4 regions of the Paenibacillus sp. J22P169 genome follow, and region 1 is predicted to be linked to each of the others. Evidence: riboswitches for the same ligand, from Rfam matches in the RefSeq annotation. Region 1 holds a riboswitch; each other region holds the start of a gene.
The links. Region 1 has a riboswitch for cyclic di-AMP ahead of AC58QG_RS36010 (C40 family peptidase). Riboswitches for the same ligand answer to the same signal wherever they lie in the genome.
Positions count from the first base shown of each region.

Region 2: it holds a riboswitch for cyclic di-AMP, as region 1 does, so the genes downstream of both, AC58QG_RS19020 (ABC transporter ATP-binding protein) here and AC58QG_RS36010 (C40 family peptidase) in region 1, are expected to answer to the same signal.
Region 3: it holds a riboswitch for cyclic di-AMP, as region 1 does, so the genes downstream of both, AC58QG_RS22435 (hypothetical protein) here and AC58QG_RS36010 (C40 family peptidase) in region 1, are expected to answer to the same signal.
Region 4: it holds a riboswitch for cyclic di-AMP, as region 1 does, so the genes downstream of both, AC58QG_RS17920 (C40 family peptidase) here and AC58QG_RS36010 (C40 family peptidase) in region 1, are expected to answer to the same signal.

Region 1 covers NZ_JCAUAO010000020.1:22,582-30,132, forward strand. Annotated here, with positions in the region: gene AC58QG_RS35990 (transglycosylase domain-containing protein) at 1-456, shown strand, start outside; gene AC58QG_RS35995 (YwhD family protein) at 629-1,120, opposite strand; gene AC58QG_RS36000 (M1 family metallopeptidase) at 1,309-3,315, shown strand; gene AC58QG_RS36005 (hypothetical protein) at 3,361-4,179, shown strand; cyclic di-AMP (ydaO/yuaA leader) riboswitch at 4,347-4,485, shown strand; gene AC58QG_RS36010 (C40 family peptidase) at 4,489-4,959, shown strand; gene AC58QG_RS36015 (MSMEG_1061 family FMN-dependent PPOX-type flavoprotein) at 5,104-5,715, shown strand; guanidine-I (ykkC/yxkD leader) riboswitch at 5,783-5,884, shown strand; gene sugE (quaternary ammonium compound efflux SMR transporter SugE) at 5,971-6,291, shown strand; gene AC58QG_RS36025 (YdeI/OmpD-associated family protein) at 6,306-6,755, opposite strand; gene AC58QG_RS36030 (methyltransferase domain-containing protein) at 6,794-7,551, opposite strand, start outside.
Region 2 covers NZ_JCAUAO010000003.1:266,177-273,727, forward strand. Annotated here, with positions in the region: gene AC58QG_RS19005 (beta-galactosidase) at 1-655, opposite strand, end outside; gene AC58QG_RS19010 (AraC family transcriptional regulator) at 798-1,628, shown strand; gene AC58QG_RS19015 (antibiotic biosynthesis monooxygenase family protein) at 1,671-2,000, opposite strand; cyclic di-AMP (ydaO/yuaA leader) riboswitch at 2,286-2,450, shown strand; gene AC58QG_RS19020 (ABC transporter ATP-binding protein) at 2,565-3,449, shown strand; gene AC58QG_RS19025 (ABC transporter permease subunit) at 3,455-4,252, shown strand; gene AC58QG_RS19030 (DUF2705 family protein) at 4,280-5,074, shown strand; gene AC58QG_RS19035 (5'-nucleotidase C-terminal domain-containing protein) at 5,158-7,308, opposite strand.
Region 3 covers NZ_JCAUAO010000004.1:490,584-498,134, forward strand. Annotated here, with positions in the region: gene ade (adenine deaminase) at 1-1,072, shown strand, start outside; gene AC58QG_RS22420 (APC family permease) at 1,238-3,064, shown strand; gene AC58QG_RS22425 (YolD-like family protein) at 3,597-3,845, shown strand; gene AC58QG_RS22430 (hypothetical protein) at 3,877-4,389, opposite strand; cyclic di-AMP (ydaO/yuaA leader) riboswitch at 4,738-4,908, shown strand; gene AC58QG_RS22435 (hypothetical protein) at 4,915-5,487, shown strand; gene AC58QG_RS22440 (hypothetical protein) at 5,684-6,109, shown strand; gene AC58QG_RS22445 (potassium-transporting ATPase subunit F) at 6,228-6,305, shown strand; gene kdpA (potassium-transporting ATPase subunit KdpA) at 6,353-7,551, shown strand, end outside.
Region 4 covers NZ_JCAUAO010000003.1:2,991-10,541, reverse strand. Annotated here, with positions in the region: gene AC58QG_RS17935 (ABC transporter ATP-binding protein) at 1-1,636, opposite strand, end outside; gene yyaC (spore protease YyaC) at 1,714-2,247, opposite strand; gene AC58QG_RS17925 (hypothetical protein) at 2,429-3,088, opposite strand; gene AC58QG_RS17920 (C40 family peptidase) at 3,274-4,164, opposite strand; cyclic di-AMP (ydaO/yuaA leader) riboswitch at 4,168-4,329, opposite strand; gene AC58QG_RS17915 (GNAT family N-acetyltransferase) at 4,452-4,973, opposite strand; gene AC58QG_RS17910 (acetylxylan esterase) at 5,033-5,983, opposite strand; tRNA gene AC58QG_RS17905 (tRNA-Gly) at 6,183-6,253, opposite strand; tRNA gene AC58QG_RS17900 (tRNA-Pro) at 6,272-6,348, opposite strand; tRNA gene AC58QG_RS17895 (tRNA-Arg) at 6,369-6,445, opposite strand; tRNA gene AC58QG_RS17890 (tRNA-Gly) at 6,452-6,526, opposite strand; gene AC58QG_RS17885 (AIM24 family protein) at 6,629-7,327, opposite strand; gene AC58QG_RS17880 (SH3 domain-containing protein) at 7,355-7,551, opposite strand, start outside.

The DNA of each region.
Region 1 (7,551 bases):
GGAACGGGTAACCGTGTCGCAAGTACAATAAAGCGGCCGATTGCCGGCAAAACGGGTACGACCGATACGGATGCTTGGCTCGTCGGCTTCACACCTGAGCTTTCCACCGCGGTCTGGGTGGGCTATGACAAGAGCCGCGATATTTCAACGGTGGAATCACACCTAGCCTCGCCGATCTTCGCGGATTTCACGGAACAGACCTTGGATGCTATTCCGCCGAAGATGTTCTCAATCCCTGAGGGCGTATCGACCGTGTACATTGATCCTGTGAGCGGCAAATTATCCAATGAGGACTGTCCGAACGCCAAAATGGAAGCTTTCCTTGCTGGCACGGAGCCTACGACGTATTGTACTGGCAAGCCTGCCAATCCGGATGCGACGAGCGGTCAAAAAGCCGGTTCCAAAGGGGACAACGGCTCTTGGTGGAATGATCTTAAACGTTGGTGGAACGACTAATATTCCTCTAAATGAAAACACAAAAAGGCAGTACTAAGCGCGTCTTAGTCCTGCCTTTTTGCTGTCCTAGTATATGAGGTAACATACACTAGGGTCTAGTATACCCGCTTCGACATTGTGTAACAATGGATGACACATAATGTTCATATTCTCCATATTCGCTATGGAAAGCTTAGGAGAGTGCGTCCTTAAGGCTTTGATCCGAGCGGTTCCACCAGTCTTCATTATGTGCAATCAGTGTGTTTCGAAGGGCTCCCCGCTCACTGTCCGACAATCCTTCTAGGATAAACTTACGTTTCATAGCTCCGTCCATTTTGTTCACGTGCTCCGCAAGAATCTTCCATCCGCGGCGCGCTTCCGTATCGATTAACATCTCACAAGCAGACATCCCCGCATAGTAGGCGCCATCCTCTGTGCGATCAACCGCTACCCACACGATCCACGCTTTACGACCATTAGGGACATCCTCCTTGTTCGTGGAGAATTTAATCCCTTTCTCGATCTTACTCTTAGCATGCAGTGTTCCTTCATCCAGATAAGCTTCATCCCCATCAATAATAATGCCGGAGACGTTACTAAGATCAATGGCTCCTGCACCGAAGCCTTTGTGATTCACTTTTGAACTTACTATATTTAAGGCTAGCTTCTTCTTATCCGCTTCCATAAGGGCACCTTCCACTCTACATAAAGTTAAAATGACGACTTGCTTTCATTGTAGCGAAAGTCATCCATTAGAACAAGGGGCGGTGTCTCCCATTCCCATTTCTAAACATTTCTTTCACCTCGCAGAAATATTCCCTAGGTTGTCTACATATACATGCTGTAGATGCTTGTTTAGGCGGGGTGAATCTCATGGATATGAATGCTCTATTCAATAGCCGCAAGGTACAGTGGTTTGCTGTCATGCTCCTTGCTGCCGGCGCAGTGTTAATAACGAACACCTTGCTCCCCTCCACACCAAGAGGGACTGTTCCTGTCGTCTCTAAAGATGTACCTATTGTTAAGACACCGGACATGCAGCCTGCAGATAATGGTAATGGCAAACCGTTAGAAACCTCAACACCACTTAGTTATCGTATTGCCGAATATCACATGAACGTTGCCTACACACCAGAAACCCAACAGCTCCAAGGACAACAAACGCTCACGTGGGAAAATCCAGGCTCTGTTCCTGTACAAGAAATGTATCTGCACCTCTATCCGAATGCTTTCGCATCGAAGAAAACGACATTCATGCGCGAGTCTGGAGGTAAGCTGCGGGAGGATGAAGCGAAGGCAGAGAGTGGCGGAAGTATGGAACTGCTCTCTGTGAAGTCGGATACGGGTGATGATCTCACCAAGCGGATGTCGTTCGTGCAGCCGGATGATGGCAACAAGGACGACCATACACTGATCAAAATCCCTTTATCTAAGCCCGTAGGACCTGGAGAAACTGTAACCATCAAAACCGAATTCCTTGTTAAGCTGCCTGCAGCTTTTGCCAGAATGGGGTACGTCGATGACTTTGTTATGGCTGGACAATGGTTTCCGAAGGTTGCCGCCTATGAACGTAAGGGAACAAGGGGCCGGACTGAACCTGGCTGGGATCTTCATCAATACCATGGCAATTCCGAGTTCTATGCTGATTTCGGCATGTATGATGTGAAAATCCAAGTGCCTGCGAATTACATTGTGGCCGCTACAGGGTTTCCTGTGAAGCCTGCTGTGACGGATAAGGGCACCAAGACGTACCAATTTTATGCCGAGGATGTCCATGATTTCGCTTGGTCGGCCTCTCCGCATTTCATCTATGTGGAAGAGCCCTTCTCGACACCACAAATTCCTGGGGTCAAGATCAAGCTATACCTCGATCCGAATCATCAAGATTTAAAGGATCGCTACATGTATGCAGCCAAAAAAGCACTCTCACGTTACAGTCAGTGGTACGGAACGTATCCCTACTCTACCCTCTCTATCGTAGTGCCGCCTCCGGGCGGGAATGGCGCGGGCGGCATGGAATATCCGACTTTGGTTACTGCCTGGGGTGCCAGCGACAAGGATCCCGACTTAGAGCTGGAACGCGTCGTCGTGCATGAGATCGGCCACCAATTCTTCTATGGACTCGTTGCCAGCAATGAATTCGAAGAAGCATGGCTGGATGAAGGCTTCACCTCTTATGCGGAGGATAAAGTCATGGAAGCTGAATATGGGGATGTACCTAATTTGCCTGTCGAATCCAGTTATATTACCTCACCCAATGGGCTGCAGAAGGATGCATGGGCTTACAAAGGTCATGATCAGTATGCAGAAAATGTGTACACGCGTGGCAAGCTCGTGCTGAAAGCAATTGAGCAGCAAGTCGGTACGAAGGTGATGGACCGTATTATGAAAACCTATTTCCAAAGGTGGCAGTTCAAGCACCCTTCTACGAAGGACTTCCAACAAGTTGTGGAGGATGTCAGCAAAACAAAGTGGGATGATTTCTTTAATCAGTATGTCTATGGCGGTATGATGATGGATTATTCTGTCGAGAGTGTACACGTCCAGCCTCAGGGCAGCAAGGGGTCCGAGACTTACGAAAGCACGGTCCGCATCGTGAAGCATGGCGGCAACTCACCGGAAGTGCCTGTCCAGTTCCACTTCGCAGATGGTACAACGTTAGATAAAACATGGGATGGTAAGGAAGGCAGCATTGAGTTCAAATTAACGCATGCCTCCCCTGTCGACTGGGTGCGCATTGATCCCAAGTACACGCTCATTCTCGAAAATAAGCACATCAACAACTTTTATCAAACCCAATTAAATACAAAGTGGCAAATTCGGTGGAATCTCGGCATTATTCAGTTCCTGCAAGCCATATTCGGCTCAGTCGCCTGGTAAGGACTTGGCTTACGTCTCATGACAAACTCTGAGGAGGGACCCTCGTTGGCCACCTATATCAAATCAGGCTTCAGGGCAGCTATGGCACAGCCCTTTGCCACGATCATTTTATTCCTTTATCAGATGGGCTGGGGTATTCTCCTGTATAAACTCGTGCAGGGAATACTCGTCCCCCTCATGCATCGGTTCCCTGGCGCCGAGCAGCCCAAGCAGGCATTGCAGATCTTTCTAGCTGAAGGCCAGTTCCAGTTAATTAAAACAGATCTCAGCTATTCCTATTTATGGTGGCTAGGTGCTCTCTTGTGTGCTCGCATGCTGCTGACGCCTCTCTTAAATGGCGGTGTTTATTATTCACTCACGCACGCTCACCAGAATGCTGGCTACCGTTTCTTTCGCGGGATGAAAAAGCTTATGCTCCCTTTTCTACTCGTGTATCTCATCCGGATCGCACTTACCCTGTTTCCACTCATCTGGCTCCTCCCGAAAGCTGCTTATGTTCTTGGGCATAGCGGTTCCTATGAGCAGGTCATTCTCAAGCTTCTGCCTTGGATACTGAGTCTACTGATTTACGGATTTCTCCTGCAGCTGCTGTTTATGTATGTGCAATTCGCCATCGCGGCCAAGCTAGGTATCACATCGACGATCTTCTCTTTCTTTCGATACTCACTGCCGATTATCGGACTTGCCATCATTCTGTTAGTGTTCACAGGACTTTTGGCAGGGGTCACGGTCACAGCTACCTACCTATGGGCGGGACTGATAGCACTAATCATTTATCAACTGTATCCTCTCTTCCATATTTTCATCCAAATCTGGGGCATTTCTTCCCAATATCAGCTTCTTTCAGCCAAAATATCCAATTAATATCCAGCAAAACAGCCAATAGGCAGGCATTCTCCCCTTCTCCATGAGAAAGGGGCTTTTTTTCGTCTGTTTTCCGAACGATTCGCCTAATTTTCAGCCTTTTTTCTTATAAAAAAAGAGGAATTTCATTGTTTATGACGAATTAAAAGGACTAGCATCAAAAAACCAAATATTTCATGCCGAATTCCTCAGTTTATGGGGAAACGGGGGAACCACTCCGGGTGAATTGATCTTGCAAGACAGGGATCATAGGGAACCTTCAACCGAACCCTCCAGCTAACCTCGTAGGCACCGGAAGGAGACAAGCAGTTGAAGAAAGTTGTTGGTCTTATTTTTAGTCTTGTTTTGTTTTTGAGTGTTAGTGTAGGAAGCGTTTTCGCAGCATCCAATATGGATAAAGCGGTAGACGAGCTTGTTGGAACTCCTTACAGATGGGCAGGAACGACAACCAAAGGATTCGATTGCTCTGGTTTCACGTCCTACTTGTTCGACGAGTTCGGCATCGACCTTCCACACAGCTCCAAATCACAAAACAGTGAAGGCTACTGGGTTGACAAAAGTGATCTTCGTAAGGGCGATCTTGTATTTTTCAACACAGATGGCAGCGGCATCTCTCACGTAGGGATGTACCTCGGTAATGGTGAATTCGTTCACTCCGCTACCAATCAAGGTGTTGTTAAGAATAAGTTGAGCGAATCCTATTATGCGAAGCGGTATGTATCAGCCAGACGTGTTCTATGGGATGATATTTACAATCAACTAACTGCTGAATCCAAGTAATGTTCTCGGCACAGAATGAAGCCCTGCAAGCTTTGCTCGTAAGAGCGACTTGCAGGGCTTCATTCATTTGAACGAGGGTATCAGCGTATACTACAAGGAATAAATATGGGCGGGCCCTTCGGCCTCGAGGAAGGATAAGAATGTATGGACAGCATAAAAGATAGTACATCCCCACCGTTTCCTGGCATCATTCAATCCATTGATGAGATTAGAGCAGATATCGGAGAGCCGCATCCGGCAGTACAAAATAAAGTTATTAACCAAATCGACGAGCACGCAAGAGCGTTCATCGCCAAATCACCTTTATTCTACTTATCTACGTCAGGCGCGAATGGACTGTGTGATGTTTCCCCCCGCGGCGATAGCGCAGGATTCGTTCGTGTTCTAGATGAACACCGCTTCATCTATCCCGAAAGACTCGGAAACCGCCGATTAGATTCGATGCAAAATATATTAACCAACCCACAAGTGGGTCTCTTATTCATCATTCCAGGCGTCGACATGGTACTCCGCGTCAATGGCCGCGCTTGGTTAACAAAGGACGAGGAGCTACTAGCGACGATGCAGCTGAATGGGAAATCCCCCATCGCCGCTGTCGGCGTCGAGGTGCAGGAATGCTTTGTGCATTGCAGTCGCGCCCTCAAGCTGTCGAAGATTTGGGATCCCGCTACGTGGGTACCCGAACAGGAGCAGCCAGACGGCATGGATATGTTCCGCGCACATCTGGCATTGAACGGAATTCCGCTGGAAGAGTAGGAAAAAGCCAACTAGGCAGCCAAAATGTATAACTTGACATGATATGTTAGCCAGCCTATAATAACGGCATGTCGTTTTCTAGGGTTCCGCGGCGCATGTCGCCGGCTGGTCCAAGGGAAAACACACAGCGGATACGCTGTGGTCACGGAGGGAGAAAAGCCCGGGAGTCTATCGCAGCAGTGCGATATTCCCGGGCTTTTCTTTGTTTTTTTTGTGGCACTGGCGACATAATATCTACATGAAGGAGTGTTCATTATGGCATGGTTATACCTGGTCATTGCAGGTGTTTTTGAGGTGGTGTGGGCCATATCATTGAAATTTTCCAACGGATTTACCCGACTTGTCCCATCCATTGTTACTATTCTAGGCATGATCGTTAGTTTCTATTTCTTAGCAGTAGCAACAAAAACTCTTCCTATCGGTACCGCCTATGCGGCTTGGACCGGCATCGGTGCAGTCGGTGCCATTATCATTGGCACACTATTTCTTGATGAACCGATCAGTTTAGTGCGTATCTTGTTTATGGTTTTGATTCTAGTTGGTGTGCTCGGGCTGAAATTCACGTCAGGGCACTAAAGGATGTCGAGCACTTAGACATCGCTTATCTGTGTGACAACATTAGCAATTCGGCAGAGACGCGTCTCTTGTGTTTTCGCGTCCTCGACCTGTCGGACGAATTCTTTGCGCTTGGAGAAAGCGAGCGCTTCAAACCGTTGCACAGCGCCATCCACTTCCGACAATGCGGATTGAAGATCCGCAGGAATTTCCACGGTGCGAGGCGCGAGATCCAAGGCCAACGTCACCTCGACGGGATCATCTGCCTTCAAACCGGAGGCCTGTCTGTGGGCATCACTAAGCGGGATGAGGTATTCGCCGCCCATGACCGCAACCGTCGTCCGATACGTGTAATCATTCAGGGTCACGGATACGCTGGGCTTTTTGCCTCCTGCTAACGTGGTCATGACCTCTTCGGGAATGGAAATCCCCGTGGCATTCTTATTTTGGGCTTTCATAACCGTCGTATGGAACGTTACACTCATGGTCGATGCCTCCTATGGAGTAGTGAAAGTTGGGGTGGCTATTTGATCGTATAACTCACATACCAGAAGCTGCCCCCGACGAAGATACGCAAATGCTGGGACAAAGGTCGAAAAATGTCATTCAACTCTTCGTACGTAAAATAGTTTTTGAGAATTTCATGCTTGGAGCCGTCGGCTAGCTCGCGTCTTTTGTACGTATCCTCGCTATCCTCATGGGTAATGAGCTCGCCGCCTCTTCCAGGTACATACACGTTATCCGCGATAAAAACCTGCGCCCCACTGCCCAACCGTTCATGGAAACCTTGTAAAAAGCTGTCGATCCGATTGCGCGGAATGTGGGAGAACCAGAAGTTCGCCAATCCGTAATCAAATTCCCCGCGTATCTCGGAGAGCTTGTACGCATCTCCTTCCACAAAGCTAGCATTCCCCTTCGGCCAACTCTTCGACTCCGCGATGTGCAGCACTTCCGGGCGTATATCTACCCCAACAAGCTGCGCTGCGGTTTCTGCGGCAATATGTGTCCAATAACCCGTGCCACAGGCGATTTCCAGCACACGTCGTCCCTCCACTTGCTTCTTCAGGATATCAGAAAGGAAGGCCAGCTCTTGTTGAAACTCCGCATCTTCACGGTGATAAATCCGTTCATACTCCTCTGCTCGTGCGCCGTAGTAGGCTTGCATGCTCAGCTTTTCTTGATCCAAAAGCGTCTGCTTCTCTTTCACTTCGTGAAGGATGCGATGTCTCGCCGACAGCAAATCCGCAAAAATCGCTCCACCCTGCACAGCGTAATTCGCTA
Region 2 (7,551 bases), on a different contig from region 1:
CCAGCGCTTGATGAGGGTTAACGGATTTGGAAGGGGCAGGACGAGGCAAATGAATTTGCTCCCAGTCCGAGTAGCTTTGATTCCAGAAGACAGTCCCCCATGCCTGATTCAATGCATCCAAGGTAACATATTTCTCCTGTACCCACTTCCGAAACGCTGCATGATCGGCCTCGGCATAAAAGACATTCACTTCGCAGTTAAGCTCGTTGTCGATCTGCCAGCCAACTACGCCCGGGTGGTTCGCATAATGAGTTGCCATAGCCTCGGTAATCTTCGCGCAGTACTCGCGGTAAACAGGGCTGCTGTAATTGTAGTGACGTCTCAGCCCATGCTGATACTGCACACCCTCATATGTAACGTTCAGAATTTCCGGGTAATTATAGGTCATCCAAGCGGGCGGTGTTGCCGTCGGAGTACCGAGAATGACCTTCAGTCCATGTTCGTGGGCAAGGTCAATCGCGCGATCGAACAGATCAAAAGCGAATACCCCTTCCTCGGGTTCAAAAAAATTCCATGCAAACTCACCCATTCGCACGATGGTAAAGCCTATTTCTCGCATTCTCCTATAATCGTCAGCCCACATCTGCTCCGGCCACTGCTCAGGGTAGTAGCACACACCTAGGTCAAATTTCTCTCCCGGAATGGTTTTTTCCATGATGAACAACATCCCCATTTCTATTGATATAGTAATTTTTTGTTGTTTAAAGTTCTTTATGTATTCATTATATTTCTTTATAATTGAATGTATATAACATCATTTTGCTCCGTGTATCAGATTTTTGCGTTTTGGAGGGCACATGAAAATTCATTATGTATTACCGGAGCCTATGTATAAACACTACACGGTGTATCCGGATATGATTGGTCAATATGCGGAATTCCCCGAACATCAGGAGTGGCGGTTTAAGGGGCAGCTGCAACAAGCAAACTTACATATTGTGTTAGGCGGTAAGGGATATGTCAAAGCGAACGGGAAGGAATTCTGTCTGGAAGCGGGACAGGGCTTCTATTACGGGGCGGGTCTTGAGCAGGAGTATCGAACAGATCCGAATGATCCTTGGCAAGTATTTTGGGTACACCTTGCAGGTGAGGGACTTGACAGGCTGTTGAACGATCAAGGAACTTCAGCTGTATGGTTGTTTACCTATAGTGATGTACCCAAGCTCAAACAACTGACCGGGGGCTTATTGGAGCTGGCATCACCTTATGATCGGAACGAGGTACAATTGGCGGTAAAGCTCTATGAACTGCTTGCTGAGCTTGCCTTAAGTGCAGAGACGCATGGAACGGCAACCATACTGGATAAGCGTGCACGGATGAGGGAGGTTGCGGAATATATTCGTACGCACTGCACGAGTCCGCTTACGCTCTTGCAGATGGCTGAACAGGCAGGCTTCAGTACCTATTATTTTAGTCGAATGTTTCACGAAGTGATGGGGCGTACTCCGATGGTGTGGCTGTTTGAATGTCGTCTTGTTGTAGCTAAGCAGCTGCTCATGTCTACCGGTTTGACTATTAAGCAAGTGGCAGAGCATATCGGCTTTTCCCAGAGCAGCTACTTTATTGCGCGCTTCCGGGAACATACGGGTCTAACTCCACAGGAGTATCGGCGGTTGTATAACACGTAAAAAAACCTTCAAGTAATTGAAGGTTTTTTACGCGCATCATGGCTACAGAGTGACTCTTTTGAAGTTTGGAAAAGGCTTAGCTGCTTCAGGCAACGACGAAAGGCTTACGAGTTCTGCAACTTTCATCATGTTTTCCCAAATCGGCCAAACATTCGGGGAGGTATGCGCTTTGTCCTTGGCCTCCTCGGATTGCCACTCGAATATTTCAATAAGGGTACCGTCTACAGATTGAAGCGTTACCGGCGGAAAATCCGTGATGAGTCCTTCTTCACGAAGCACAGGGATATGTCCTTTGACAATCTCGGCTAGTTCAGCCTCTTTACCTGGATGGGGGCGGTACATCGCCATGGTAAACATACTTGAATTAGACATTAGAATCCTCCGTCAAAATGAAATAGATGTCATTGATTGGAGTAAGTATATCAAATAGATTCCATTGTTTCCAATTGACGTGATCGTCCTAAGCAGGCGACTTCTCAATGCTTTATTCCCTAAGGAGCATTAATATGTAGCAAAGTATGGATAATCAACGCCATCTCCATATGAATGCGCTTTCATTGACTGCCAAAGTCAAATAAGCAAGAATTAAAGGCGAATCTACGTTTTACATTCTACAAAGAACGGCGTAAGATTCAATACGACAAGTTGATTTTTTACTAAATTAAACCACTTAATTCCCAGTAGGGAAACGGGGGAACCAATCGAAGCCGTACAAGCAACACATGGCTTCATGGGGTGAATCTTGATGCTCGCAAGCATTAGGTAGGACGCTCTCAAGTCCGAATCCGACAGCTAACCTCGTAGTGCATTGAGAGAGAACCGCACACTCGCCTTCTTATGTAAAGAAGCCCGAGAGTAGAGATTCTCTACGCTTAGGGCTTCTTTTTGTTTGCTTTAAACCCAACAATTAACAGGAATTCATAAGGGGGCTACACTATGCATGCAATTGAAATCAACAATCTGACCAAAACCTATGGCAATTCAAGAGGTATTACAGATGTTAGTTTTACGATCGAAGAAGGGGAGATCTTTGGTTTTATTGGACCCAATGGTGCCGGGAAATCGACAACGATTCGAACGCTGCTGTCTCTGATTTTTCCAACAAGCGGCAGTGCCAAAATTTTCGGGAAAGATTGCATCCAGTTTGCGCCTGAGATTAAGAAAGAAATCGGCTACTTACCGTCAGAAGTTTTTTATTATGACAACATGAAAGTGATTGATCTACTCAAGTATTCAGCCAGCTTTTACAAAAAAGATTGTACGAAAAGAATCAAAGAGCTTGCTGAAATCATGGATCTGGACGTTACGAAGAAAATTGATGATCTATCGTTGGGTAACAAAAAGAAAGTGGGCATCGTTCAAGGGCTGCTGCACGATCCTAAGCTGATTATCCTTGATGAACCGACAAGTGGACTGGATCCGCTCATGCAGCAAAAGTTTTTTGAATTGCTCGAACAACAAAATCAAAGAGGAGCCACGATTCTTTTTTCCTCTCATATTTTGAGTGAAGTGCAGAGACTTTGTGATCGAGTTGCGATTATTAAGGAAGGTAGGATTGTAACGGTTGAGAAGATCAGCACGTTAAAAGAAAACAATTTTAAGCGATTTAAAATTGACACTGCACAAGCACTCGACCCTAATTTCTTCAAGATGACCGGGGTCAACAACATTGATGTTCAAGGCCAGACAACCAGCTTCTTATTTAAAGGCAATATTAATCAAGTGATGAGAAAAATTGCGGAAATTGAAATTGAAAATCTTTGGATCGAAGAGCCTGATTTAGAGGAGATCTTTATGCACTACTATGAGAAGGAGGCTTAAAAGGAATGAATATTTTCCTTCATGAATTGAGAGCGTATCGGAAATCCACAATCACGTGGACGTGCTCCTTAATTGCTGTCATCGTCCTATTCCTATCCCTTTTTCCTTCTGTCTCTAAGGATTTTGCAGAGTTTTCTTCCATATTAGAGGGGTATCCAGAAGGAGTAAGGAAAGCACTGGGTATTGAAATCGAGACCTTTGGTACCCTGCTTGGATTCTATATGTATATCTTTATGTACATTACGCTATGCGGAGCCATTCAAGCCATGGTTTTGGGAACGTCTATCCTTTCCAAGGAAGTTCGTGAGAAAACAGCAGACTTTCTTCTTACAAAGCCCGTAACGCGTACGAAAATAGTGACTTCCAAACTATTAGCGGCTGTCGCTTCATTAGTGATAACGTGTGTGATTTATATTGCTGCAGCCTATATGATGGCGCTTCAAGTAAAAACGGTCGATTTTGATGTGAGCACATTCCTGTTGATTTCACTCACTTTGCTGTTTATCCAGCTCATGTTTCTAGCCATAGGATTCATCATTTCAGTCGTATTTTCTAAAATAAAAGCGGTGTTATCCGTCAGTCTCGGTACGGTGTTTGCCTTTTTCGTTATTGGAATGGTTGTTGCCGTAGATGGTGAGGGGGCCAAACGTTATTTCTCGCCTTTCAAATACTTTAACGGGAAATACATGCTTGCGCATGCCAGCTATGAAGCATCTTATGTCATTGCAGCCATCGCGATTATCGTCGTTTCCATTGCCGCCAGTTACTTCATCTACACGAAAAAGGATGTTCATGCCGTATAAAACGAGGGCGAGAGGAGGGGAAAGCCATTGAATATTTTTTGTAGAGAACTGAAAACGTTTCGAAAATCGATGATTTTTTGGAGCCTAGGGCTTATTTTTCTAATAGCAAGTGGCATGAACAAGTACCAAGCAACGGCGGCTAACGGACAGATTAATGATCTTATGGCGGAAATGCCAAAGTCCCTCCAAGTGATCATGGGTGGCGGCGCGTTAGATTTATCGAAGGCAAGTGGCTATTTTGGCATCCTGGTCTTGTATTTCTTCTTAATGGCAACAATACATGCGGCTATGCTAGGCGCCAATATTATCGCGAAGGAAGAGCGGGATAAAACGGCAGAGTTCCTATTCGTGAAGCCTTTATCTAGAAATCAAATCATAACTTGGAAGCTGCTAAGCGCTTTAGTGAACATTATTATTTTTAACCTCGTGTCATGGATTTCGAGTATGTTGATTGTTGGGGCTTACAGCAAGGGTGAGACCGTCAATGGTAATATCTCCATCGTCATGCTGGGTATGTTTATTTTACAGCTGCTCTTTCTGGTCATTGGAACATCCATTGCAGCCGTTTATCGAAATTCCAAAAAAGCAGCCTCGCTTGCAACAGGCATCATGCTCATCACGTTCATTTTATCGATTGCCATTGACTTCAATGATAAGCTGGAGTTCTTAAAATATGTAACCCCGTTTAAATATTATGAAGCGAAAAATATCATGTATGGCGGTGGATTTGATGCCGTGTATGTCCTTATTTCTACAGTCGTGATTGCCCTGCTAACGGTTGTCACGTACGTATCTTTTAAAAAACGAGATTTGCATATTTAGAGAAAGAAAAAGACCTTTGACCCTATCCATAGTTGGATGCGGTCAAAGGTCTTTTCTCATTTTATGAGATTAATTATGATAGCTTATTTCTTCAAATCCAAACGCACATCGCGACCATCGTCTTGTACAGATAGCTCTTTACCCGCAGCCTTCAGGGAATTGACGTGATTCACCCAAGCATCCAACATGATGGCGCCGTCTTTCCAATCCTTCACTTCACCAAATACGGTAAAGCCATCGCCACTGCCAGTAGCCATGAAATCATTGGTTGTTACTTTGAACGTACGGTCGGTATTAAACTTGCCATCGACATAGATCGGAGTGCCATCTGCCAAAGTGATTTTGGAATATTTCTCACCAAGTGGCTTCGTGTTATCCCATTCTACCTTCAAACCTGAGAATTGAATTGCCGGAAGACTTGTATACTTGTCAGTAACTTCGAGTGCTTTTTTGATTTGTGCAGCAGTCATTGTACCCGTTACGTTGTAATTGCCAAAAGGAAGTACTTCGAACATTTCGCTGTAGGTTAGTTCACCTTTGTCAATATCCGTGCGAATACCGCCAATATTGGTGAAAGCAATATCGGACTTCTCAGAAGCGCGCATGGCATCTGTGATACTGTTGCCTAACTGTGTTGCACCGTCGCGGTCAGCCCCGCCATTGTTAGCAAAACGGAAAGATTTACGATTTAGCGGCTCTGCAACAACGACTTCTACTTCGCCGGATTTCGCTGATATTTTAGATTTGTAATCTTCAACCGTTTGGTGAATTTCCGCGTCAGCTGTCGTTAAATTCGTATATGTTTCTAGCAAGCTTGCATTCGAGGATACGACTTGCTTAGTGGATTTGTCTACAAAGAGTTGAATGTGTCCAACCGCATATAGCCAGCTCTGAGCCTCAACAACTGGGATGCCATTCACGATTCCGGCAACACGCATGTGGGAGTGACCGCCAACAATCGCATCTAATGTACCATTCCCAGTGCCTTTTGCAAGATCAGCAAGCTCACTAATGATTTCAGCGGATTTTTGGTTTTGCTCACCTGGCAGGTGGGAGGTAACCATGACGATATCAACACCTTTAGCGCGAAGCTCGGCTGCCAATTCTTTGGCCAAAGGAACTGGATTTACAAAGGAAAGTCCTTCAATGTTTGTTGATTTCGTAGTTGTCGTTGTTTGTGGCGTTGCGAAGCCGATGATTCCGATTTTCAGGCCATCTTTTTCAACAATCACATAGGGCTGTGTCCAGTCAACGCGTTTACCTGTTTGTGCATCGATAATATTAGCCCCGAGTATAGGGAATTTAGCCTTCTTAATATTGTCGATCAGAACGTCACGGCCAAAGTCGAACTCATGATTTCCGATTGCTGCAGCATCATATTGCACTTGCGCCATCGTATCCATCACGGATTGGCCATTCGTAGTATTGGAAATTAGTGTACCTTGCCAAGCGTCACCGCCGTCAACAACGACCGTTCCTTTTGGATTTACAGCACGGAAATCGGACACGATACCGCCAAATGTTTCGATACCGCCTTGACCTTGATTACGCTTTTTATCGAAGCCGACCTCGATTTTACCGTGAATATCATTCGTTGTTAAAATATCAACCACTTTAAATAAAATAGGTTTAAGCGCTTTTGCGACTTCATCACGCGTTACTTCAGCAGTAGGGTTGAAATTACCGTCGAGGGTAGGTGTGAAAATTCCGCTAATGACGGCATAAGCGACATATGGGCGGGAATCTTTCGCGATGGATGAGGAGTCTTTGAAGTAGTTCAGCACATTCTCGTTTACTTGTGGCAGTTGGCCGCCAGTTACGACTTTCACGATTAACTCAGCAAGCTCTTGACGAGTCACAGCAGCATTCGGATGAAACGTACCATCAGCAAAGCCGCTAATTAGTTTAGCTGCAACGGCATTCGCAACCGCTTGTTTTTGCCAAGTCGCAAGGTCCGTAAACGTAACAGTACTCGGATCTTCACTTTTCAGCTTGGCAGCACGGTTAATCATAGTTACAACTTCAGCACGAGTAGCAGCACTTGCACCACGGTAGTCTGTATCTCCGTAGCCTTCCACAACGCCATTATCAATGGCAAGACGCATATCTGATTTCATTGAAACAGGAGAAGTTGGTGTGGTTGTTTCGGCAAATGCTAGGTTGCTAGCGAAAGAGCCAGTAAGAGCGGTTACAAGCGCGAGCGCAGTAAGGCGAGTCGTAAATGTTTTTTTCATGTGTTGAAAACTCCTTCTCCAAATTAATAGAACGGCGGTTAATAAGCCCATATTTTAGTATAAAGGAAATGCTAGATTTTGAGAAGTGAAGAAATTATTAACTATTTTAGTGAATAACCAATAAAACCACTTAAACTTCCAATCTACTCTTTCAACCTCTGGGCCAGACCGATAATAAGGAATTTCAGCCGCTCATCACTCGATAGCGTTTAGTACTGGCTATTCAAAATAAAAGAAGGCGTC
Region 3 (7,551 bases), on a different contig from region 1:
GCAAGGTCTGCACAAGGTTCGAATGGGGATGCATCTTATGATTCGCGAAGGTTCTGCGTGGCATGATGTCAAAGAGGTCATCAAGATTGTCACCGAGGATGGTGTCAATACGTCCAATATTTCGCTCGTTACGGATGACGTGAATCCCCAAACGTTAGTGGAGAAAGGACACCTTAATCATGTGGCGCGACGCGCGATAGAAGAAGGTGTTCATCCAGTTACCGCGATTCAAATGGTAACGATCAATGTGGCGCGTTATTTCAAGCTGGAGCATGATTTGGGATCCATCACACCTGGAAAGTGCGCCGACATCTTGCTGATCGATGATCTGCAGAAGATGGAGCCATCTACCGTTATCACGGATGGTCAAGTCATTGCCGAGCAAGGAAAGCTGGCGGTGGAATTCCCCATGTTCACGTACCCGGCGCATATTCGCAACTCGATGAACGTGAAGCGGGAGCTAACCGTGGAAGACTTCAGGCTTGCAACGGCTACCCAACAGCCTCAAACGAAGGTCAATGTGATCAACGTCATCGAGAATAGTGCCAGAACAGAGAAGATGACGGCGGAGCTCCGTGTGGAAGCAGGCATTATTCAACCTGACTCTGAGCTGGATGTGGTTCGCCTAGCCTGTATCGAGCGGCACCGAGGTACGGGGCAGATATCGCTTGCTTTTGCACATGGATTTGGCGTGAAATCTGGTGCGGTTGCCTCAACAGTGGCCCACGACAGTCATAATCTCCTTGTGATGGGGATTGATGAAGCGGATATGGCCTTCGCGGCGAATGAGCTTGTGAAGATGGGCGGCGGCATGATCGTGGTTGAAAATGGTAAAGTACTGGCCCAAGTTCCGATGACGATCGCTGGGCTCATGTCGGAGAAGTCTTTGCCTGAAGTGGTGACTGAAGTCGCTCAGATGGATCAAGCTTGGAAACAAATCGGCTGCTCGATGAATGCTCCGTATATGACGTTCTCCCTTATCGCCCTACCCGTGATTCCAGAAATTCGCATTTCCAACCGCGGGCTTGTGGATGTGACTCAGTTTAAGCTGATTGATGTGGAGATCGTCTAGCCCATTTAACTCATTTTTATTGAAGCCACTATGAAGTGCTTACTAAGCGACCGAGCGATTGGTCGCTTTTTTGTGTTAATCTACAGTGCATTTCCACTATTTATAATTGATTTGGAGAAATAGGGCAAACTGAGACGAACATATCACATCTAGGTGGTGTACATATTGTTGTCTGATCTGAAACGTTTGTTAATTGGCCAACCATTGAAGTCCCACGAATTGGGCGAGCAGAAGCTTAATAAAAAGAAAGCCTTGGCCATTCTGTCATCGGATGCGCTTTCCTCGGTTGCTTATGGTCCAGAGCAGATTCTAATTGTCTTAATTACGATTAGCGCAGCAGCTTTCTGGTATACAATCCCTATCGCTTGCGGTGTTCTGTTTCTGTTAGTAGCCCTTATATTGTCATATAGACAAATCATCTTTGCTTATCCGCATGGGGGAGGTGCCTATGTCGTTTCGAAAGAGAACCTAGGTATGAACGCTGGGTTGTTCGCAGGCGGGTCCTTATTGGTCGATTACATTTTGACTGTAGCGGTAAGTATTTCTGCAGGTACCGACGCGATAACATCAGCTTTCCCAAGCTTACATGCCTACACGGTCCCTATTGCATTAGCGCTGGTGTTCTTTATTACGATCCTCAATCTCCGCGGTATAACAGAGTCGGCGTCTATTCTAGCGTATCCCGTTTATTTGTTTGTGGTGGCATTGCTTATCCTCATTGGTGTTGGTTTGTACAAAATTGTTACTGGCCAAATCTCAGCCGATTTACATGCGCCATTGGGGACACCCGTAGCGGGAATATCACTATTCATATTGCTAAGAGCCTTCTCCTCAGGCAGCTCGGCTTTAACTGGGGTTGAGGCGATTTCCAATGCGATTCCTAACTTTAAGACTCCTGCCCCGAACAATGCTTCGAAAACTTTGATGGCTATGGGCCTTTTATTAGCCATTCTGTTCGCGGGCATTATCTACCTAGCGTACTACTACGGCATTGCGCCGCGCGAGAAGGAAACCGTCGTTTCCCAGATAGCGACTGTTACATTCGGTAAGAATCTGATGTATTATATCGTCCAAGGCACAACCGCGATGATCCTTGTTCTTGCAGCGAATACGGGGTATTCTGCGTTTCCCTTGTTGGCGGTTAATCTGGCCAAAGATAAATTTATTGCCAAAATGTTTACCATGCGCGGAGACAGATTGGGCTATTCGAACGGGATTATCTTCCTAGCCGTTACCTCCATGCTGTTAATTATTGTGTTCAAAGGGCAAACGGAGCAGCTCATCCCACTCTATGCCGTGGGGGTGTTTATCCCCTTTACACTGGCTCAGACAGGAATGTTGGTGAAGTGGATTCGGGAAAAGCCGAGAGGCTGGTTGCTCAAATTATCAGTAAATTTGGTTGGCGCATTCATGAGCTTTATCGTCATGATGATCTTCTTTATCACCAAATTTGGACAAGTGTGGAGTGTCCTCATTTTCCTCCCGCTCATTGTTTTTATTTTTCATCAAATTAAAAAACACTACGATGCGATCGCTGAACAATTGCGCCTCACTTCTTGTGAACCCGTCATCCCGATTGAAGGGAATGTCATGATCGTACCAGTTGCAGGCTTCACCAATGTGGTGGAGAATTCGTTGAACTATGCCAAATCACTTTCACCCGATCAAATTATTGCGGTGTATGTGGCTTTTGAACGAGACGATGAGAAAAAGTTTGAGGAGAAATGGCAGAAGTGGCAGCCCGATGTGCGTTTAGTCACGCTGCATTCCCATTATCGAAGTATTGTTCATCCGCTGACCAAATTCATTGATACGGTGGAACACAAGGCTTCGGAGTCTAAATTCCGGGTAACCGTGATCATCCCACAGTTTATACCCAAGAAAAATTGGCATAACATCCTGCACAATCAATCCAGCTTGCTGATAAGGGCCTTCCTGCTGTATAAGCGGAACTTGATTGTGACGACTGTGCCGTATCATTTGAAAAAGTAGGATGGGGTGGCTGCGGCTTGACGGGATAGTGAGTTTCAAAAGGGGAAACTCCTCCGGCATGTGAGTAAGTCGATTTTTTCGACTAACTGGGCACGGAATGCTCCTCCGGCACGTGAGTAAGTCGATTTTTTCGACTAAGTGGGTACGGAAAGCTGCTCCTCCGACCCGCGAGTTAGTCGATTTAGTCGACTAACTGGGCACGGAAAGCTCCTCCGGCACGTGAATTAGTCGATTTACTCGACTAACTCGGTACGGAAAGCTCTTCCGGCACGTGAGTTAGTCGATTTTATCGACTAATAGGGTACGGAAAGCTCCTCCGGCACGTGAGTTAGTCGATTTTATCGACTAATAGGGTACGGAAAGCTCCTCCGGCACGTGAGTTAGTCGATTTTTTCGACTAACTGGGCAGGGAATGCTCCTGCGGCACGGGAACCCAATGCTCAATAATTAATTATTTACGATTACTTTACCTCATGTGATATTAAGCGTATAATATTTTTACGAACTAATGTTCTTATGAGGGTGTGAGGGAATGAAATTTAACGTAAATCGACAGAATGAAAAATTAGCGAATGTAATTAGTGAAGCTCTTCAAGATCAGAAATTTATCATCTTGAGCATATATGATGACAAGGGTGACCGTCAGATTACCGGTTTAATAACTAAGCTTGATCAGGAATCTAGAAGAATAAAGGTATCTCATGAAGAGGGTATCGACTGGATTCCACTTGATGATCTACTTAGTGCAGAAATTGCTACATACAGGGAAAGCTTCATCTAACATTCTTTGTTATCTGAAGCTTTTTGTTATTTTAACGGCTTTTTTTCATTAAGATTTCCATCTGATGCTCTTCACTTACCCGTTTCATAAACCCACGAAGCTCTTCCTCTGTTTCACAGACGGCGGCATGTTCCAACCAAACAAAGAATTTCTTCTTCAGAACGGCAGAAACATGAAGGGGGTATGTCTCCCGCGATTTGATGATATACAATCCTGAGGCAACTTCATTCCAAGGTGATTTGAAAATCGTACGGATAGACAAGCGAGTCCGCTTCTCCCAATCCTGTTTCTTTTGCTTGTTTCTTATAGACTGATACATTCTCTTAATGATTTGATGATCAGATATTTCGGTCCATGTTGAAAATCCGGACAGGATAGCATCTTGTGTAATCTCGGACTTTTCTTTAGAAAACCAGTAACCAACAATGATAGGGAAATGATTTTCCTCTTCTAGCCATAAGACACCAAACCACTCGTAATGTAAATCAACCGGATTTAACAAATGAGGTGCTATCCCTAAATAATAACGGGGGGAGGAAGTCATGACAGTTCTCCTTTTTGACTTAGTCTCAGAGTCGGTAGTGAATGAATATATGTCATAATTGTATGTTTGAACCGTATAAAAAGGGGGTAAAGAATGAATAGCAAACGTATAAAAATAGAATAAAAATGTAAATCCGTTGGTTTTCTAAACGTCGTTGGAGCATAGGCCGGATTACAGCAAAATGGCAAAAACGGAAGTAAGTCGAAGCATTTCTATCGAAAATGCATGTGTTTTATAATTGGTCGCGCTTTCATAAACATCACCTACCACAGATTGCGAAATAAGTGCTTCCAGCGCATTTTACATCCATGAGCAAACGGCGTAACATTCGGTTCAGCAACAACACATAGATGCACAACGCTGAGTTCCCGCAAGGGAAACGGGGGAACCAACCGGAGCCGATCGTCATGTAGAATCGGTTCCTCGGGGTGAATCTAAAGCAAGCGCAGCTTGCCAAAGTAGGGCACTTCCAAGCCCGAATCCGACAGCTAACCTCGTAAGCGTATTGGGAGAGAACCACCTTCTTTGCGTGCCTTCCGCAGCGCGATTATTCTCGCTGCTCCGAAGCCCGTGAGTAGAGATTCTCTGCTCTTTGGCTTCTTTTTGTTGTTCACAATTGAGGAGAGTGAATCTATTATGTACCCCGAACCCCTGACGCTAGTAAGAGAATCAGATGCATGTACGAAGGAATGTCAAATTACCCGCATTGAATGTTTTCGATTTGATTGTGAATTATCCGATAAATTGCAGCCTGGGCATGGCACGAACTGTCATTGCGGTTTACTGACGATTTCAACGAATCTCGGAACATGTGGTTTAGGGCAATTCGTGATTCCATGCGGCAACCTTAAAGGGGATTTCGTTCAATGGGCGGCTGTTTTCCAGAAGCTCAAAGGTTTAACCCTTAAGGACGGTTTGCAGTACGTTCATCAGAAACAAGAGGCATGGGGAGAAGTAAGATCTCATTTAATGGCATCTGCACTAACGAATTTATCTGAAAAGCTAGAGAACTTATCAACTGCAAGTGAACAAGAACTACCATGCCTAACTGATCGCACTTATTTATTTGAGCATTCTGGCGCGTATATCTCTTTCTAAGAGAGAGCTTGATTCCAATTCAAAGAGCACCTTCAACCACTTGTAATTGCGTGGGGAGGTGCTCTTTTAATTTAACTAGGTTGGGCGACACGAGAATCCATATTTTTATACTTTTTTTATACGGATGCCATAGTTTCTTTACCCCCTTTTTATACAGATCGGCGTTACAATGATTCAGGCAAGGAGGACGGTGTGCATGCAAAGTGATTTTTTGCTGATAGCTGCGCCAACCAAAGCAGGCGTGGAGTTTATGAAACATACGAAATTGGTTGGTCTTCCTTTTGTTGCATTAACTAACAACAAGATGGAGACAATCAAGTTAGAAGGTCAAGGAGTGAAGAAAATTATCCAAGTGGATACGACGGATCGAGGGGCGTCTATCATTCCCGACTATCCGATTGGGAATGTCGTTTTGTTCGAGGAAAGCTTACCTTTATGCTGCAGGTATATCCAGATATGCCGTAGTTGGACCTCCAGGTCCATTTATATCATCACGCAAAGCGTGAATCCCCGGTTGATTTATAAAGGACTGGGTGCTGATCATGTCATTTATTCTAAAAATGGTGACGTCAAATTTCTACTATCAGCTCTAAAAACAAATAAAAACATAGGTTCTGTCTGATTTAAAGGAGGTGTGTCCGTGTACAACGATGTAACGATGATTTTATTATTTGCCGTAACATTTCTAGGGTTTTGGGGATTTGCGAAATATTGTGAAAAGGCGTAAAGGAGGCAATCAAATGATTGTTATTGGATTAATTGCATGTGCCATCATTGTATATCTCGGTTTTGTTTTAGTGAAGCCGGAGAAATTTTAATTCTAGAATATGAGATTATGTAAGCAAGGGGAGAACCTACTATGGGTATGGGATTGTTACAAGTAGTCATCACACTGGGTATTATCATGCTTTTGGTAAAGCCAGTGGGGAGTTACTTGGTTAAAGTATTCGGCTATGAAAAGAGTGGCCTTGATCGTGTTTTTGGTCCTTTCGAGCGTGTATCTTATCGCATAATGGGCGTTAAAGAAGACGAGGGCATGGGATGGAAAAAGTATTTAGGAGCTGTCCTGTTAGTTAACTTTGTCATGATGCTGCTCATGTATGCGATATTTAGGCTTCAAAAATACTTACCGCTTAACCCTGATGGCATAGGTAATATGCCTCCGGCACTCGCATTCAATACAGCTGTTTCTTTCATTACAAATACGAATTGGCAAGCCTATAGCGGTGAAAATACCATGTCCTATTTGTCACAAATGGTGGGGCTTACGTTCCCGATGTTTACTTCGGCAGCAACTGGATTTGCTATTGCCGTTGCATTCACACGCGGTCTAGTTGGCCGTCAAGATAATCTTGGGAATTTCTATGTCGATATAACAAGAGCGATTACACGGGTATTTCTACCGCTTAGCTTCATAGTTGCATTGGTTTTAGTTTTTCAAGGTGTCCCACAAACCCTACTAGGGGCCGTACAAGCTACAACCATTGAAGGTGCTGGGCAAACAATTACCCGTGGTTTAGTAGCTTCTTTTGAATCTATTAAACACATAGGTACCAACGGTGGTGGCTGGTTCGGTACGAACGCCGCGCATCCATTTGAAAATCCAACACCTGTTGCGAACTTAATCCACATTATTTGTATGATGCTGCTTCCTACATCGCTGGTGTATGCATTCGGCCTCATGATCAAGAACAAGAAGCAAGGCTGGACGATCTTTGCAGCAATGGGGATTATTTTCTTAGTTATGGTCGCTACGGTATTCTATGCTGAGTATAAAGGTGTGCCTGCAGTAGATGCGTTAGGCGTACATGGCAACATGGAAGGTAAAGAGGTTCGATTCGGACCGTCGGAATCAGCTTTATTTACAGCCGTGACCACAGCTGCAACAACAGGCAGTGTAAACAATATGCATGAGTCGCTTACGCCACTTGGAAGCATTGTTCCTTTTGCAGAAATGATGTTGAACAATGTGTTCGGCGGTAAAGGAGTAGGCTTGTTAAACGGCTTGCTTTACTTGATCTTATCCGTGTTTATCTGCGGGTTAATGGTGGGGCGTACGCCAGA
Region 4 (7,551 bases), on a different contig from region 1:
CAATCGCGATCCGCTGGCGCTCGCCACCGGAGAGCCGGTGGCCGCGCTCTCCGACCATCGTGTCGTACCCTTCGGGAAGCGACACGATGAAATCGTGGATGTAGGCCTGCCGACAAGCGGCCTCCATCTCCTCACGCGTAGCATCCTCCCGCGCAAAGCGCAGGTTGTCGCCAATCGTCGCGTGGAACAGAAAAGACTCCTGCGTCACATACGCGATCTGCGCCCGCAGCGACGCTAACGCCACGTCGCGGACGTTGACGCCGTCGACCTCGACAACGCCGGCAGTCGGGTCGTACAGCCGCGCGATCATCCCAATCAGCGTCGACTTCCCGGCGCCGCTAGGTCCAACAAGCGCGACCATCTCACCCGGCTGCGCTTCGAAGGTGACGTCGCGCAGCGCATACTGCACCGTCCTCCCCTTCTGCCCTGCTTCCTCTGGTTCCACCAGCTTCCCTATCTGCCCTAGCTCCACCGGTTTCGCCTTTTGTTGCCCAACTCCATCTGAATCCTCCAACTTCGCCTTCTGCCCCACTCTACCCGATTCCCCTGCCTTATAAGCAAAAGAAACCTGCTTATAGCTCACACGCCCGGCCACCGATCCTAACTGGCGTGCACCCTCGGCATCCTTGACATCAGGCACCATGTCTTGATATTCAAAAATCCGCTGAAATACCCCCAGCGCCGTCGCGACCTCTACTTGCAGATTCAGCAGTGTCCCTACAGGCATATACAACCTTCCCAAATACGCCGTAAACGCGACGATTGAGCCTAAGGTCATATCCCCCTGAATGACAGAGTAGCCGCCATAGATATAAATAATGGCCGTGCCTAACGGCCCTAACGTGCTCGTTGCCATCCCGAACCAACGGCCGACTAAATTGAGGCGCAGCTCGAGATCCATGACCTTTTGATTCATCTTCGTGAATTCAAGCTCTTGCTGTTTCTCTCTGCCAAAAATCCGCGTTAACAACGCACCCGAGATACCAAAGTTCTCATTCAGCTGCGAGGTGATCTCCGAGCGTACCTTTTGCGTTTCGAGCCGCAGGGCCTTCCGTACCTGGGATACCTTTTTCACAGGCAGCACAAAGAGCGGGAGAATCAGTACCGAGATGATCGCCAGCTTCCAATCTAGCGCAAACAATATGCCTATCGTCGTAAAGACGATGACGATCTGCGTGATGGAGGAGACAACAATAGACGTAACCACACTCTGTACTGATTGCACATCGCCTGTGATCCGCTGCACAATTTCCCCTGAGCGCGCGTCCGTGAAGAACGACATCGATTGTCGCTGCAAATTGATAAACAAGGACTGCCCTAAATCCCGAATAACCCCTTGGGTTACTTTGGTATTGAGGTGGTTTTGCCACACGCCAAGCACTCCGCTCAAAACAGGCAGCACGATTAGCAGCAACGCCATCACGGACAATAGCTGCACACGACCCTGAGGGATAGCTGTATCAATAATTTCCTTCATGACTAAGGGCGGGATCAACCCCATCAATGCCGCAAGCAGCGCTAGGCCGATAATGGCCAAAAGCTGTCCCCAATATCTTTTGAACAATAGCAAAATCCTTCGGATCGACACATCCTTCAACTTAGCCTTGGGACGATTCCTGTCGGAAAGCCGCCCCATTCCCCCTGGCCCTCCTGGGCCACCTGGTCCTATCACTCACATATCACTCCGATCTTTCTCCTCTTTGCTGCCCTCAACTACAAAGGAATTGCATAGGCAATTGCACTAACTACCTCATCTGCCATCTGAAGCACATGATATAACGAAGTCGTTTGCAGGACATTATACTGTCTAGGTCCATCGACATTCACGATCGCAGCAATCGTGTAGTCACCAATAGGCGGCAACACCTTGCCAACTGATTTTCCTGGAGCCAACGGCTGGTTCGACAACTGGTACAAACCGACACTCAATTTTTGTCCTAAACAAGCATCTATCGCAATCACCACGACATTCGGTGGAATTTCCTGCAAGCGGATCGCCAAGTTACTGGCATCACACGGTGCCGCTAGCGTACCAATGACATGTGGATAGCCTAGCTCTACAAGCTTACTTCCTACAAGGGGACCTAGTGAATCGCCCGTTGAACGATCTGTCCCTATACATACAAAAGCCAACTGGCTAGGCTTCAGCTCCGTGCTCAAGGCAATCTTTTGCAGAAGCTGCCCTAACTGCTCACCATTCACCTTTTTCCAAAACTGCGCTTGCAGCTCCAACGGTTCTTTCTCCATCTTTGCCTCCCTTCCAAGCATGTAACATATAACCCTCACCTAATGAATGATAATTCTATTCTTTCATAAGGAGGTGCGCCCTGTCCACTTACCTACTTCTATCGGCACGCACACCAAATAAGCGTTACTCGACAGAGCAAAGCCTATTCATGCCGCTTGTTGTCCTGACAGTTTAATTTTCTTAATGTACGCGATTCATCCGAACAATTCGATAATAGAGCTGACCGCTTACCTCTTGCTCCACTTCCAGATAGCCTTCCGTATGAACATAATCTCCCAACATATACGTGGAAGCATCCGCCGAATCTGCATGTGTTAGAAAGAGCAGCGCAACCTTATCATCCCCAACCACAAATCCAACCTGTTCCTTCACCTGGAACTTCTCAATAATTTTCCCATGATGAGATCTCACGATATGATGAAACCGCCAAGCGCCTTCTTCCTGTACGATAAAATAAAGCACACGATTGCGATGCGCATTACTAAACTCCCGTGTCACACCAATCATACAGACCTTTTCACCAATACGTAAATATTCATCAACCACATACGATTTCAGTCGTAACCGATTGACATTCTTGATCTGAATATAATTTTCCATCTCATCTATGGAGCGGTGATCCTTCGGATCTTGCTTCGTCGCGTAGAATACTTCTTTAATAAAGGTATCTGTTTGGAATTGCCTTGCCCCTTTGAAATGGTTATACGTATGAAAAAATTGCTTAATCACTACCCGAATGTCTTCCGGTATGGCAGGACCTGTTTCCACGTTATACATGCGATCTGTTCGACCCGACATTTTAATTTTATGAAACCAGCTTTTCCAGACACTAACTTGCATGTCGCACGCGTCACCTACTTTCTTCCAACCATTTTCTCATTATAGGCTATAATCCTCAAAAATTCGATAAAAATCGCAGATTTTCGCGCAAAAAAAAGAGCATCTGCCGCTTTGCTTTCATTTACGAAAGACATAGCGAACATACGCTCTTAATCACCTAGCATATACCTAATTGAGTAACCGTCTTATAGCACGCGTTTCGCGCCTACGTATCTTGCGCTCCAATAGGAGCTAGCGAGGCTATCGACTGTTACACCACTGGACGTTGTCGCGGAAATGAATTGATTATTTCCCATATAAATGCCCACATGATTGACGATATTGGAAGCAAAGAACACTAGATCTCCGGCTTTCAAATCGGTTACTCTCGCACCGGCTTGATCATACATTTGTACAGAGGTGCGTGGCAGCTCGATTCCTTTGGCTTCGAATACATAACGAACGAATCCAGAGCAATCGAAGCCCTTGGGTGTAGTTCCTCCCCATCGGTAAGGTGTTCCTCGAAAAGTCGTTGCAGCTTGAATAATTTGAGCTGAAACGGATGTCTGAACGACCTTTGCTACTGCTGGGGCGGCAGGTGGCGGTGCAATCCAAGCTGGCTTGTGGGACTTACCGTCCTCTTCCACGATGGCGATTTTATTCGCATCGTTCCACGCAATCGCAGAGCCAAACGTCTCTGTTATGAAACGTAGAGGAACGTATGTATTTCCCTTAAGCAACGTCGGACTGCTTTCTAATTCAACTAACTTATTGTTCACGACAGCTTGCTCTTCGTCCGTTGTTAGTTGAATCGCCTGCTCCTTGTTCATTAGTGTGACGACGACTTCATCGCCTTGCTTCGCCCAACCTACTTGATAGCCTAATTTCTCTGACAGCACGCGTAGTGGCACCTGAAGTGTACCTTCCGTATCAATAAACGGCTGTACTTCAGGGAATTTCACTAATTCATCATTGACCTGTACCTTCACAGAAGAGGTATCTGGCGCAGAGGCGTACGCGGATGGAGCGGCGAACAGGGGAATGGCTGCGCCTATAAGAGCGCATGAACAAATAAAGCTTTTTGTAAAAAGTTTCAAAACGTTGTTCCTCCTTGAAGCCTCCGAGGTTAGTTGACGGGTTCGGGAAGAGGTTTCCCTAGTGCGCCCCATTAGCCATAGACTAACTGAGCATTCATTCACCCCAAGTAAAGAAGTCCCCCGTACCAGAGCTTTTGATGCTCCGAGATTCGGCATTTTTTGTCTATGTTAGACTAGCATAGTTCGTTTTAGCCTGACAACTTTTGCACAGTGGTAATTGTTTCCTTTTTAGTGAAATCACGCAAAAACAGCTACTCAAGTAGAGTAGCTGTCTTACCATCATTGCTTCAAACCAAGCCTACAGACTGCTTATAAACCTCTGTGAACAGAATGTTCTTGAAGGGGTTAAACTCTTTTTCAGTCAATGGACCTGGATAACTCATGATGTTGAGAGTTAGCTTCAATTGCCCTTCTCGGAGGGAAGGCTGCGCATAGGGAAATAGGTTCAAATGGAATCCGCAACGCTTATAGAATTCAATTCTCCGCGTAGCATCTGAGGTATTCGGAGGCTCGACTTCAAGTACGATAGGCGTTGTAGCACTGCTCATATACGTCATCAACATCTTTTTGCCAATCCCGCCACCTCTTATGGCAGCGTTGACGGCGATATGTTCCACAAATCGAAACGTGCTAAAGTTCCAGCTCGCTAAAAAGCCAAGCATTTGTCCCTGCTCATCTCTTTCTACATCTATTCTGTAATTGGGATGAGCTAGTAGCGCTCGTTGACCTTCATAGTTTCTAATCTCCGTAATTGGAAAAGCCGTTTCCATCAGTTCGAATACGTCATCAAACGAAGACTCTTGCTCCATCTGTTGGCACCTCCTTCAATTATAGGGTGTCCAACCGTGCCTACTGAACATGCAGCTCCCTACCACTTCGAGAAGAACGTATGCGCTGCAGTATGAGTGCCAGGAGGTAGCTCGTGGCCCATGAATGGGTAAACCGCAATAGATTTATTGGTAGATGCGATACGATTATAGGCGGCAAAAATAGTTTCCGGTAAGCAGGTCATATCCTTTAAGCCTACCGTCACGTGAACAGGCTGTTCGATACGCTCCCCTAAATTTACGATATCGAAATAGGATAGCGTCTTCAGCACGTCTGGTAAGTGCTCTGGGAATCTAGTAACGAATCCGGCTGCCTCACTAAGGGAACTCACGGATTGCAGAATGCCAAGATCCATGTGACATAGATTCGGCACATGGGCTATGGCTGCTCGAATGCGCTTCTCGAGTGCGGTGACTAGCAGAGTAAGTCCCCCTCCTTGGCTCCCCCCGAATACGAATACCCGTTCCTTGTCGACTTCTGGTTGCTCCAGGGCACAGCTCACAGCGCGTAAGGAATCGATGGCAACTGCGCGATAATAACTCTTCTCTGCATCAAGGATCCCCTGCGTGATCCAACCTTTCGTCATCCCGTAATCCTGTGACAGTGTATTACCTGTTTCGCCACCTTGCCCGCGAACATCAACTGCAAGTACCGCATACCCCATAAGCAGCCAGGCTGCATGATCCTCGGGTTTCCCCTTGGAGCCAGAGTAGCCGGGGAATGTTACGACACATGGAACCTTCTTAGGACTGGATGCATCAACGGTTGGCAGCATCAACCAAGCATGGATAGGTGTGCCTTCAGCTCCCTCCAATACTATTTTATTGACTTCCGCATAGACGAAAGGAGCTTCAATCCGCTCCTTCGTATAAGATATCGTTCGATTGGCCTCTTCGTAAGTTCTCACCCAGAATGCGGCCAAATCAGATGGCGCCGTTAACTCTGAGCGAAACTGGTGTAACCCCTGAATACGACTTTCAATAGCGTTCATGACGGCAAGTCTCCTTATCCTGTTTTTCCCATTTTAGCCCAAGTACTTGGATGCGTCTATTGTAAATCCTTAAGTTGATATGCGAAGTTCCCACGCACCTTAACTCCACGTTTCCTGCAGATATAACGAAAAAAACCACCCGAAGGTGGTTTCTTTACTTAAATAAAAAAGATCACCCGGAGGTGATCCTTTTTATTTAAGCGGGCGGCGGGAATCGAACCCGCGCGATCAGCTTGGAAGGCTGAAGTTCTACCATTAAACTACGCCCGCATATTAAAAATAACTAAGTGGTCGGGACGACACGATTTGAACATGCGACCCCCTGCTCCCAAAGCAGGTGCTCTACCAAGCTGAGCTACGTCCCGTAGTGAAGATAAAGTGTAAATGGCGCGCCCTGAGAGATTCGAACTCCCGACCTTTTGATTCGTAGTCAAATACTCTATCCAGCTGAGCTAAGGGCGCAAATATTGGAGCGGAAGACGGGGATCGAACCCGCGACCCTCGCCTTGGCAAGGCGATGCTCTACCGCTGAGCCACTTCCGCATACGGTTATTTCTCTTTCGCTCAGCAAGTGTTTCTCTGAGGCGACAAGGAATAATATATCAGGTATTCAAGACAAATGCAACTATTTTTTAAGTTTTTTTATTATTTTATGAAAACGCCGCCAAAGGGCAGCACTTCCCTCGCTATTCGGCGTAGCAAGCTATCCGATTTCATATGTTCGTCCAATTTGGGATCAGGCTTACATGGCTGCATCAGCACCTGGCCATGCCCTGTGATTTCCCAGTGATAATTCATATGCTGACTAGCCAGTGTGTTGCCGTATACACAAAGTCGTAGCTTAGCCTGCCGCGGGTATGCAACAAGACAATTAACATCTACGTACAGCGGTTCCTCTGGATCCAAAGCGATGTGATGTATAGGGCCCGCTGTTAGCAAACCTAAATTACCGGGACCGTGAAACTGCATTTTGACTAAATCTTGCGTGATCAACGTGTTCTTCACACTCTGTAGATGCGTTGTAAACGTCACACCTTCCGTATAGAACAGCACATGACGAAATTCAAACAATAGATCATCTTCGGCTTCCACAGGCACTACAGCCAAACTATACGCTTCTGGCAAACCCATTAGCACGCGTCCTGGACCAAGTATTCGTGACTGGATCAAACGCTTCTTCCTATACATACTCGGAAGCTTCATCAGTGCATCTTCACGTTGCTCTGGTCTCCCTTGAAACGCAACAATTTGGTTGGGATGCAGCACATGCACAGCCTCTCCCTTTAGAAGCTTCAGTGTAGCCATCCTGGCTTGTGAGCTTGCATTTTCATAGATGATCTCCAAAAACAGAACCTCCTCGCACCCTTCCTGCTAGCGCATCCCACGCTTCCTTCTCTGCCATACGAAGAGACGAAACACGCGTCCAAGCAAGAAATAGCCTACTACTAATGCCGCGGCCGTAATGACCATGTAGGTGATTTTCCGATTACGTTTATCTTTGTCTAGCGCAACTTGTTCCATGGCCTTCAAGCGTTCCTGCAATTGCTCGTTGTCCTTCTTAAGTGCTT